2 regions of the Pediococcus damnosus genome follow, and region 1 is predicted to be linked to the other one. Evidence: predicted binding sites of a transcription regulator. Region 1 holds the regulator's gene; the other holds the start of a gene.

Region 1 (5,504 bases):
CCTTGGATACTTTACCATCAAGCTCTTTAAGTGTCTTATCTGTTGTAAAGATTAATTGTTCAACCTCGTTTTTAAGATCAACTTCCTCTTTACGTTTCTTATCAGCATCGGCATTTTCTTTAGCTTCATTCATCATTCGATCGATTTCTTCGTCTGAAAGGCCCGAAGAACTCTTGATTGTGATCTTCTGATTCTTACCAGTTCCCTTATCAGTTGCGGAAACATTAACGATACCGTTTTTATCAATATCAAACTTAACTTCAATTTGTGGTACACCACGAGGTGCTGTAGGAATATCTGTTAATTGGAATCTCCCAAGTGTCTTGTCATCTGCAGCCATTGGTCTTTCACCTTGGAGCACATGAATGTCAACAGCTGGTTGATTATCAGCGGCAGTAGAGAAGACTTGTGACTTACTTGTAGGAATCGTTGTATTACGATCAATCAACTTAGTGAAGACGCCACCCATTGTTTCAATTCCTAATGACAATGGTGTGACATCAAGTAAAACAACATCCTTAACGTCACCAGTTAATACACCACCTTGAACTGCAGCACCAATAGCAACAGCTTCATCAGGGTTAATAGAATGGTTAGGCTCTTTACCTGTCCATTCCTTTACAGCTTCTTGGACAGCTGGAATACGTGTTGAACCACCATTAAGAATAACTTCGTCAAGATCACTGCTTGAAAGGCCAGCATCACGCAAAGCATTGTCTACAGGAGTCTTTGTACGTGCAACTAAGTCAGATGTCATTTCATCAAATTGGGCACGTGTTAAAGTTTTATCCAAATGTAATGGGCCATTAGCACCAGCAGAAATAAATGGTAAACTAATTTGTGCTTCATTAACACCAGATAAGTCTTTCTTAGCCTTTTCAGCAGCATCCTTTAAACGTTGTAATGCCATTTTGTCTTGAGAAAGATCGACACCATTTTCTTTTTTGAATTCAGATACTAACCAGTCGATGATCTTTTGATCAAAGTCATCACCACCAAGATGTGTATCACCATTTGTAGAAAGTACTTGGAAGACACCATCGCCTAATTCAAGAATAGAAACATCAAATGTACCACCGCCAAGATCATAAACTAAAACTTTTTCATCTTTATCTTTTTTATCTAGCCCATAAGCTAAAGCAGAAGCAGTTGGTTCATTAATAATCCGATCAACTTGTAATCCAGCAATTTTACCAGCATCTTTAGTAGCTTGTCGTTGAGAATCATCAAAGTATGCTGGAACAGTAATAACGGCCTTTTCAACTGTATCACCAAGATAATCTTCTGCATAATGTTTCAAATATTCCAAAATCATTGCAGAAATTTCTTGAGGTGTATATGTCTTACCATTTGCTGAAACAGTATAACCACTTTCACCAATATGACGTTTGATAGATACGATTGTGTCCGGGTTTGTAATTGCTTGTCGTTTGGCAACTTCACCAACTTGGGTTTCACCATTTTTAAAAGCTACAACTGAAGGTGTTGTACGATTACCTTCAGGATTTGTAATGATCTTTGGCTTATCGCCTTCGAGGACTGCAACTGCAGAATTTGTTGTTCCTAAATCAATTCCAATAATTTTATTACTTGCCATTTTAATTATCCTTCTTTATATTTTTTATTGTGCCACAACAACCATTGCTGGTCGTAAAACACGATCTTTTAACATATAACCTTTTTGTAAAACACTAACAACCTGATCTGCTTTTTTTCCATCTTCAGCAGCAACAGTTTGGACCGCCTGATGAATTTGAGGGTCAAAGGTTTGTCCCTCAGCCTTAATTTCAGTTACATTATGATCTTTAAGTGCTTTATTCATATGGTCATAAACCATTTGAATTCCCTTTTTCAATTGGATTCCACTCTCATCAGAAACCTTAATAGCCAAAGCACGTTCCAAATTGTCAATAACCGGAAGAATATCTTTAGCCAACTGCTGACCATCATATTTAACTAGTCCGGCTTGCTCTTTTTCGTTGCGTTTTTGAATGTTGGCAATTTCAGCCTTTGAACGAATATACTGATCAGTTATAGCATTAACTTTACCAGTCAACTCGGAAACTTGTGTTTGCAATTCTTCAATTTGTTGATTTGTTTTACTATGCTTTTTTAACTTTTTCCCTGGTTTATTCTTTTCTGATTTATTTTCTGATTCAACTGTAGCTTTTTTTGCTGACTTGTCTTTTGGGGCTTCCTCAGTTGAATTTACAGCTTCTTCATTTTTTTTAGTTTCTTTATTTTCTTTTTTTTCAGACACTACATTCACACCTCTCAAATATCATCAATATCGTGGTAATAATCTATTAATCGTTGCGCTAATTCCGTTCGAAACGCACCAACCAATCCAATCATTCTAGAATATGGCATACTAGTCGGTCCCAAAATTGCAATGACTCCCTTACCATGCTGATCTACATCATAAGTAGCTGTAATCAGGCTATAATTTTTTAACAAATTATTGGTGATTTCATTGCCAATTTGAACTTGGATGTTGTGATCTAATGATCCTCCTAATACACTAGCAAGATCTGTTGATCGTCCCATCAGTGAATATAACGATCGAATAGAGCTTGGATCTGGATGTTTTGAAAAATTCAAGAGATTTAAACGACCACCAACAAAGAAATGCTCTGTAGATGATTTTTTCAAAATTTCTTCAAAAACATCTAAAAATCCTTCTGGAGTCTCGATATACTTACCAACCTGAATAGGAATATCTGTCTCTAATCGCTTAAACACCTCACCTAAAGTTAATCCAACTAACTGATCATTAATAATTCGAATTACGGATTCTAATGCCTCTGGATTAACGTTTTTTGGTACTTTAAATGTTCGATTTTGTACGCTACCATTATCAGTAACTAAAATCGCCATAACTCGATGATTCCCAAGTGGTACTAATCGAAAACCTTCAAGTTTAGCATCCTTCAGTTCCGGTTTCACAGTAAAAGCAGTATAGCTAGTTAATTGGGAAAGCATGTCTGCAGATTCAGCAACAATATCATCAATTTCTTGAAACTGTTGATTAAACGAGGAACGAATTTTTCGCAAATCACTTGATTGAACCTTATCAGGTTTTAACAAATGATCTACATAATAACGATAGCCCTTAATTGAAGGAACTCGACCAGAAGATGAATGGGTCTTTTTAAGTAACCCCATTTCTTCTAGCGTCGCCATCTCGTTTCGAATTGTAGCCGAACTAACATGGATTGGTAATTTACTAACTAATGCCTTTGAACCAACCGGTTGTCCGTCGTCCGTGTAAATTTGAACGATTGCTTTCAAAATCAGTAACTCTCTATCTGTCAGCAAAACCATCACCTCTTTTAGCACTTAGCACATTGGAGTGCTAAGACACTATTAAAGATAACAAAGGTTCTTCAAAAAGTCAACAATAAACTTTGACCTTTATTGACTATATAGTTAAATTCGCAAAATATTGGCGAATATTCTTTTCGTCAAGCTTTAATTGTTCAATTAATCCTTCAACGGCATCAAACTTTATCTCACCACGAACGTAATGATACCAATCAACTCGAACCATTTCGCCATAAATTTCTTGATCAAAATCAAAAATGTTAATTTCGATAGTAATTGGCCGATGCTCTCCAAAAGTAACATTTCTTCCAATAGAGGCCATTCCTGGCCACCATTTTGAACCGATTTTTATCCGAACGGCATAAATACCAATTCCTGGAATTCTTGATTTTGGATCAGATAAAATATTGGCAGTTGGAAAGCCAAGTGTGCGGCCACGAGCCTCACCATGAACTACTAAACCAGTAGTTTGATAAGTATATCCAAGGAACAGATTAGCATGATCTACATTACTCTGTTTTAGATCTGTTCTGATTCGAGTCGAACTCACTTTTTCACCATCCAACAGTAATTCTGGAACAGTTACAATCGTAAAACGATCTTTAGCGTATGTCGGAAGATGATCCATATCTGCAATTTCACGTGGTCCGTAAGTATAATCAAAGCCCGCAACAATAACCTTGGCATGAAGTTGCACCATGTATTGGTCAACAAAATCTTGGGGAGACAGTTTGGCCAGATTAGATGTAAAACTTACCACATACAATAAATCGACACCAAATTTTTGCATTAATTCCGCCTTACGTTCTACGGAACTTAAATAAATTGTGCCATCCAATCCTGGTTTAGGAAACACAACCGAAGGATGATGATCAAATGTCATTGCTGCAAGTGGTAAATCCCGTTGATCAGCCTCTTTTCGTGCCTGTTTTAAGACAGCCTGATGTCCCAGATGAACACCACCAAAAAATCCCATAGCCAGCACTACATTTTTATCTTTAATTTGGTTTTGATTGTATGGATGATGTAAATAAATGATTTTCATGTGAGCCCTCCTACTTGGTTAGAAACATGGTCAAAGGGCGATATGCTGCCCTTTCTTGATCATATTGATATAATGCTTGAACACGATCATCGTAAGTTAAAACAAGGACCGGTTCTGCTGATTGCGACTGGTTGAAGTTGCTTCGTTTTAAAACCGCTCCATTTTGGACCCTGGTCCATAAATCATCATTTAACGCAAAGTGAGGATATTTTTTCAATGCGTGATCTAACGGAACTAATAAATTCTCGACAATCTTATTTTCAACAGCCTCTTCTAATTGCGCAAAGGTGATAGTGTCTTCAATCTGAAAATTACCACTTTCCGTTCGAGTTAACCGAGACATGACAGCTGGAACCTCAAGCTTTTTCCCCAAATCAACTGCTAAGGTCCGCACATAAGTCCCCTTACTGCACGCCACTTTAAAGTTTATGGTTTGTGTATTATTTTGTGAATTAAAAGTAGTCTCACCGCAACGTTCAAAAGATTTGATGGTTATTTTTCGTGCTGGTCTTTCTACTTCAATCCCTTGACGTGCATATTCATATAATTTTTTTCCGTTAATTTTAATGGCCGAATACATTGGCGGAATTTGTGTAATTTCGCCGACAAAGCTTTGCATAGCTCTATCAATTTCAACGTTTGAAAATGCCTGCCTTAAAGCAAGTTGATCAACAATTTCACCATCAACATCTTCAGTAGTTGTGGAGAACCCTAAGGTTACAGCTCCTTCATAAACTTTGCCAGAAGCCATTAAGTATGGCACCACTTTGGTAGCTTTACCTACACAGATTGGCAAAACACCATCTACATTTGGATCCAAAGTTCCACTATGACCAACCTTTTTTTGATGCAAAATGCCACGAATTTTGGCAACACAATCAAAACTTGTCATGCCACGTGGTTTATACAAAGGAACAATTCCATTCATGTAAATGTCCTCCTAATTTTCCTGTTAAATTATATCATAGTTGAATAAATGACGATAAAAAAAGAATGGTCCTTAAACTTCAGGCCATTCTTTTGCGTAATAAATAGAAAACTATTCTTTTGTATTAAGTTTATTGATCAATTGATCTATTCGACTACCATATTGAACAGATGCATCACGTTCAAAAATTAATTCTGGCGTTTTGTA
Region 2 (5,504 bases), 800 kb from region 1:
AAATTTTGTGGTTCCGCCATTTTTGTTTGAATCTGAGCTTCCGCTTCTGACAAAGTATCGAGTTGCTTTTCAAGCTTTTCAATTTCACGTTGTAATTTTCGCTGTGCCTTTTGAGCATCTTTTGAAGCTTGATAGGTTTGTTTTTTTGAGGTCGCGTTGCTTTCTGCTTTGCTGGCCCCATCATTAGAATCTGTCTTTGTATTTAGAGCTTCTTTTTTTGCTACATAGTAATCGTAATCACCCAGGAATAATTGACTACCATTAGGTGATATTTCAAGAATCTCTGTAGCTACCCGGTTAATAAAATACCGATCATGCGAAACGAAGAGAACTGTTCCATCAAACTCATTTAAGGCATTTTCAAGGACTTCACGACTATCGATGTCTAAATGATTAGTTGGTTCGTCCAAAATCAGGAAGTTATCGGCTTGCATTGTTAACTTGGTTAGAAGCAGGCGAGCACGTTCGCCGCCACTTAAATTTTTAACTAGTTTTGAGACGTCATCACCTGAAAACAAGAAGCTGCCTAATAATGAACGAATATCTTTTTCAGGAACTAATGGATGTTCATCCCAAAGCTCGTTCAAAACTGTTTTACGATCGTCTAAATTATGTTGTTCTTGATCATAATAACCAATCTCTACACCAGTTCCCAGTTTTTGGGTGCCGCTAAGAAACGGAATCAGTCCAAGAATACTTTTTAATAGAGTTGATTTACCGACTCCGTTTGGCCCAACAATTCCCAGGACATGATGCTTGGTTAAATCAATATTGATGGGTGCGGATAAAACGTGATCTGCTTCATAACCAATTGCAGCATCTTTTACAGTGAGAACAACGTTGCCACTAGGGTGCTTCGCTGCAAAGTGAAAATGCATTTCGGCATCATCGGAATTGGGACGTTCAAGCACTGTCATTTTTTCCAATTGTTTTCGTCGACTTTGAGCCCGTTTGGTTGTTGAGGCACAAACAATATTTTTATTGACGAAATCTTGTAACTTATCAATTTTGGTTTGTTGTTTTTCGTAAGTTTTCCATTCGCTCTTGAGACGGGCAGCCTTTTTATCAATATAATCTGAATAATTTCCGGTATAAGAAAACAAGGTTTGCTGGTCTAAGTCGAGGACTCGGGTTACAACATGATCGAGAAAATAACGGTCATGTGACACGATTAATAGGGCTCCGTCGTAAGACTTAATGTACTTTTCAAGCCAGGCAAGAGTATCCATGTCCAAATGGTTTGTTGGTTCATCCAAAACTAATAAATCGTGTTGTTCTAACAGCAATTTTGCCAAAGCTAATTTGGTTTTTTGACCACCAGAGAGCGAATTAACTGAGCGGTCATAGAATTCCTTACCAAAACTAAAACCATTTAGAACGCCACGAATTTCTGCTTGATAGCCGAACCCGTTTTTAGCTTTAAAGGTTTGTTGCTTTTGATCATACAAATTAGACAAGGATTTAAATTTCTCAGGGTTTGCGATGATTTTGGGATCGCCTAATTGGGCTTCAAGCTTGTGAATTTCTTGTTCTAAAGCAATTACTTCGGAAAATACGGTTAGAAGTTCATTCCAGATTGTATTATCTGTATTTAGGCCTTGATTTTGGGCAAGATAGCCGATTGATAATCCTTTTTTGGTAATAATTTGGCCTTCATCTGGTTGAGTTTGACCGATTAGCATTTTTAGAAGGGTAGTTTTTCCTGCACCATTTCTGCCAACAAGACCGATTCGATCCTGTTCTTGGATATCAAAGGTGATCTGTGAAAATAGTTGTTCTCCACTAAATTCTCGACTGACATTTTGGGCTTGTAGTAAAATCACAATCATGTGTCCTTTCATTAATTGGTTTATAAAGCGTTTGTTTTTAAGTTTTGGTTCCTATTGGGAAAGTGGTAAACTAACTTTGTTAATTATTCACAAAGTTCATTTGGAGGTTCTTTAAAATGGAAACCAAAATTCCGGAGGCAACTGCAAAACGGTTACCCTTATACTATCGTTATTTAAATAATTTATTGAGTGCAAACAAATTGCGAGTTTCTTCAACAGAATTAGCCGAGGCCATTCAAGTTGATGCGGCGACAATTCGACGCGATTTTTCCTATTTTGGAACGTTAGGAAAGCGTGGATATGGGTATGATGTGCACAAACTAATTGATTTTTTTAAGAAAATCCTTGATCAGGATACACTTACAAACGTAGCCCTAATTGGTGTAGGAAATTTGGGACATGCGCTTTTAAACTTTAATTTCCATAAAAATAGTAATGTCCGCATTAGCGCGGCATTTGATATTAATCCGACCATAATTGGCTCTATTCAAAGCAATGTCCCCGTTTATGGCATGACACAGTTGCAAGAACAACTGCAAGATCAACAAATTGAGATTGCCATTATTACAATTCCAGCAGCGATTGCGCAAGAAGTCACGGATAAGTTAGTGCAGGCCGGCATTAAAGGAATTATGAATTTTACAACGGTTCGTGTTTCAGTGCCCCAAACAGTACATATTCAAAATATTGATCTGACTAATGAATTGCAAACCTTAATTTACGCGATTAATCACGACTGAGTTACAGTCCGAGAATTGGTAATACAACCAAAGAGTTCATTAAGATATGCGCCATCATTGATGTTTGGATGCGTCCTGTATGGTGGTAAAGCCAACAAAACCACAATCCAATTGCGCCATACAAAATGAAATGACCATCAGAGTGAGCTAAGGCAAATAAGCCACTGGAAATAAGAGCTGTAAGGATTTGTGCAACTTTAGGATTAATAAAGCTTAACAAATTGGCGAGATTACCAAAAAGAACTTTACGGAAAACAATTTCTTCCATGATAGGAGCTCCTATGATGATGATAAGGGCATAGATGGGATAATTCTTCACAATTGATAGCAGATCGGTTGTATTTTGCGAACTTGCATTACCACCTGATTGAACTGTTAACCGTAAAATAATGGTTTGCAAGACAATTACGAAAATAAAACCTAAAATTCCCCAAATGAGGTTTTGTCCAACAGAACGGCGTCTTTTTTCTGGAAGATTAGTTGGCATGTCATGAAATGCCAAGTAGCATAAAATGCAAGCACCAGCTAAGTAATCAACAATTTGAATGTTAAAGATTTCGGGATGCGTTAATTTAAAGAAGCTATTTAGAATGCTTGGCAAAAGATAAACGATTAAATACGTAATTAATATATAGATAGATTTCTTTTCTAATTTCATGTGTTCACCTCATAATTGTTCCTATAGTATAGCATGTTTGCCGGGGTCTTGAAGTTGTTTGTCAAAAAAGGTCAGTGAAATGCTTGCATTCTGTGATGAGAATGATATAGTAAATACTGTTGTTAGCACTTAGACGTTGAGAGTGCTAAAAATAGTAAAAGTATAAATAAATGGAGGGATTCATATTGTTAAAACCATTAGGAGATCGCGTGATATTAGAAGCACAGGAAGAAGAAGAACAAACCGTTGGTGGAATTGTCCTTGCAAGTAATGCTAAGGAAAAGTCACAAAGCGGTAAAGTTGTTGCTGTGGGTGAAGGACACGTGTTAGATAACGGTGAAAAAGTTGCACCATCTGTTAAAACAGGTGATACCGTTATTTTTGACAAGTATGCGGGTACCGAAGTTTCATATGAAGATAAAAAATATTTGGTATTGCACGAAAAAGATATCGTTGCAATCATTGATTAACTAAAAAATAAATTTAATGAGGTGAAATTTTTATGGCAAAAGAAATCAAATTTTCTGAAGATGCACGAACAAAGATGTTAAAAGGTGTCGACAAATTAGCTGATACTGTTAAATCAACAATTGGTCCAAAGGGTCGTAACGTAGTTTTGGAACAATCATACGGTTCACCTACAATTACAAATGATGGTGTAACAATTGCTAAGTCAATTGATCTTGAAGACCATTTTGAAAATATGGGTGCTAAGTTAGTTTCTGAAGTTGCTTCAAAGACTAATGATATTGCTGGTGATGGGACAACAACTGCTACTGTTTTGACACAAGCAATTGTAAACGAAGGTATGAAGAACGTCACTGCTGGTGCCAATCCAGTTGGCATTCGTCGTGGGATTGAACGTGCAACAAAGGCAGCTGTTGATGAACTTCATAAGATGTCTCATGAAGTTAAATCAAAAGATGATATTGCCCAAGTTGCTTCCATTTCAGCTGCTAACTCAGAAGTTGGTAAATTGATTGCCGATGCAATGGAAAAGGTTGGTCACGATGGTGTCATTACAATTGAAGAATCACGTGGTGTAGATACAACCCTTGATGTTGTTGAAGGTATGCAGTTTGATCGTGGCTACATGTCACAATACATGGTTACTGACAATGATAAGATGGAAGCTGATTTAGATAATCCATATATTTTGATTACTGATAAGAAGATCAGCAATATTCAAGATATTTTGCCACTCCTTCAATCAGTTGTTGAACAAAGTCGTTCTCTGTTAATCATTGCTGATGATATTACAGGTGAGGCCTTACCAACTCTTGTTTTGAACAAGATGCGTGGTACATTCAATGTTGTAGCTGTTAAGGCTCCTGGCTTTGGTGACCGTCGTAAGGCTCAACTTGAAGATATCGCTACATTAACAGGTGGAACTGTAATCACGGATGATTTAGGCTTAAACTTAAAAGATGCAACAATTGATCAATTAGGTCAAGCTAACAAGGTTACAGTTACAAAAGACGACACAACAATCGTTGAAGGTGCCGGCGATAAAGATAAAATTGCAGAACGTGTAGCTACTATCAGACAACAAATTACTGATACAACTTCAGACTTTGACAAAGAAAAACTACAAGAACGTTTAGCTAAATTAGCTGGCGGTGTTGCCGTTGTTAGAGTTGGTGCTGCAACAGAAACTGAATTAAAAGAAAAGAAATATCGAATCGAAGATGCTTTGAATGCAACTCGTGCAGCTGTTGAAGAAGGCTTTGTATCCGGTGGTGGTACAGCATTAGTAAATGTACTTCCTGCTATTGCTAACCTTAAGGCAGAAGGCGACGAAAATACTGGTATTAATATTGTTAGACGTGCTCTTGAAGAGCCAGTTCGTCAAATTGCCAAGAACGCTGGTGCAGAGGGTTCTGTAATTGTAGAAAACTTGAAGAAACAAAAGCCAGGGGTTGGTTATAACGCTGCTACTGGCAAGTGGGAGAATATGGTCGATGCAGGAATTGTTGATCCTACTAAAGTTGTTCGTTCTGCTCTCCAAAATGCAGCCAGTGTTTCAGCTTTGCTATTAACAACTGAAGCTGTTGTTGCTGACAAACCAGAACCAAAAGATGATGGCGGTGCTGCTGCCACAGGTGCTCAACCACAAGCAGGTGGCATGGGCGGTATGATGTAAGCTCAGATTTAAATAAATAAAAATAACTAATATAGTTAGGAAACTTTCTGGATTGGGTGAAAACCTAGTTCTGAAAGTTTTTTTGTTTTCTGAAAATTTTTGAAACAAGCGTGGATAAAACCATGAATTTAAAG

What was found. The regulator HrcA, encoded in region 1, represses chaperone genes, less so after heat shock. The targets are predictions, from matches to a motif close to TTAGCACTCNNNNNNNNNGAGTGCTAA.
Region 2: the regulator HrcA is predicted to act here: its motif matches at 3,350-3,376, upstream of groES (co-chaperone GroES).

The regions. Positions count from the first base shown of each region.
Region 1 covers NZ_CP012294.1:2,086,597-2,092,100, forward strand. Annotated here, with positions in the region: gene dnaK (molecular chaperone DnaK) at 1-1,597, opposite strand, end outside; gene grpE (nucleotide exchange factor GrpE) at 1,622-2,260, opposite strand; gene hrcA (heat-inducible transcriptional repressor HrcA) at 2,275-3,324, opposite strand; gene ribF (riboflavin biosynthesis protein RibF) at 3,422-4,369, opposite strand; gene truB (tRNA pseudouridine(55) synthase TruB) at 4,380-5,297, opposite strand; gene rbfA (30S ribosome-binding factor RbfA) at 5,409-5,504, opposite strand, start outside.
Region 2 covers NZ_CP012294.1:762,653-768,156, reverse strand. Annotated here, with positions in the region: gene ADU73_RS03695 (ABC-F family ATP-binding cassette domain-containing protein) at 1-1,823, opposite strand, end outside; gene ADU73_RS03690 (redox-sensing transcriptional repressor Rex) at 1,946-2,569, shown strand; gene ADU73_RS03685 (CPBP family intramembrane glutamic endopeptidase) at 2,571-3,227, opposite strand; gene groES (co-chaperone GroES) at 3,413-3,697, shown strand; gene groL (chaperonin GroEL) at 3,730-5,370, shown strand.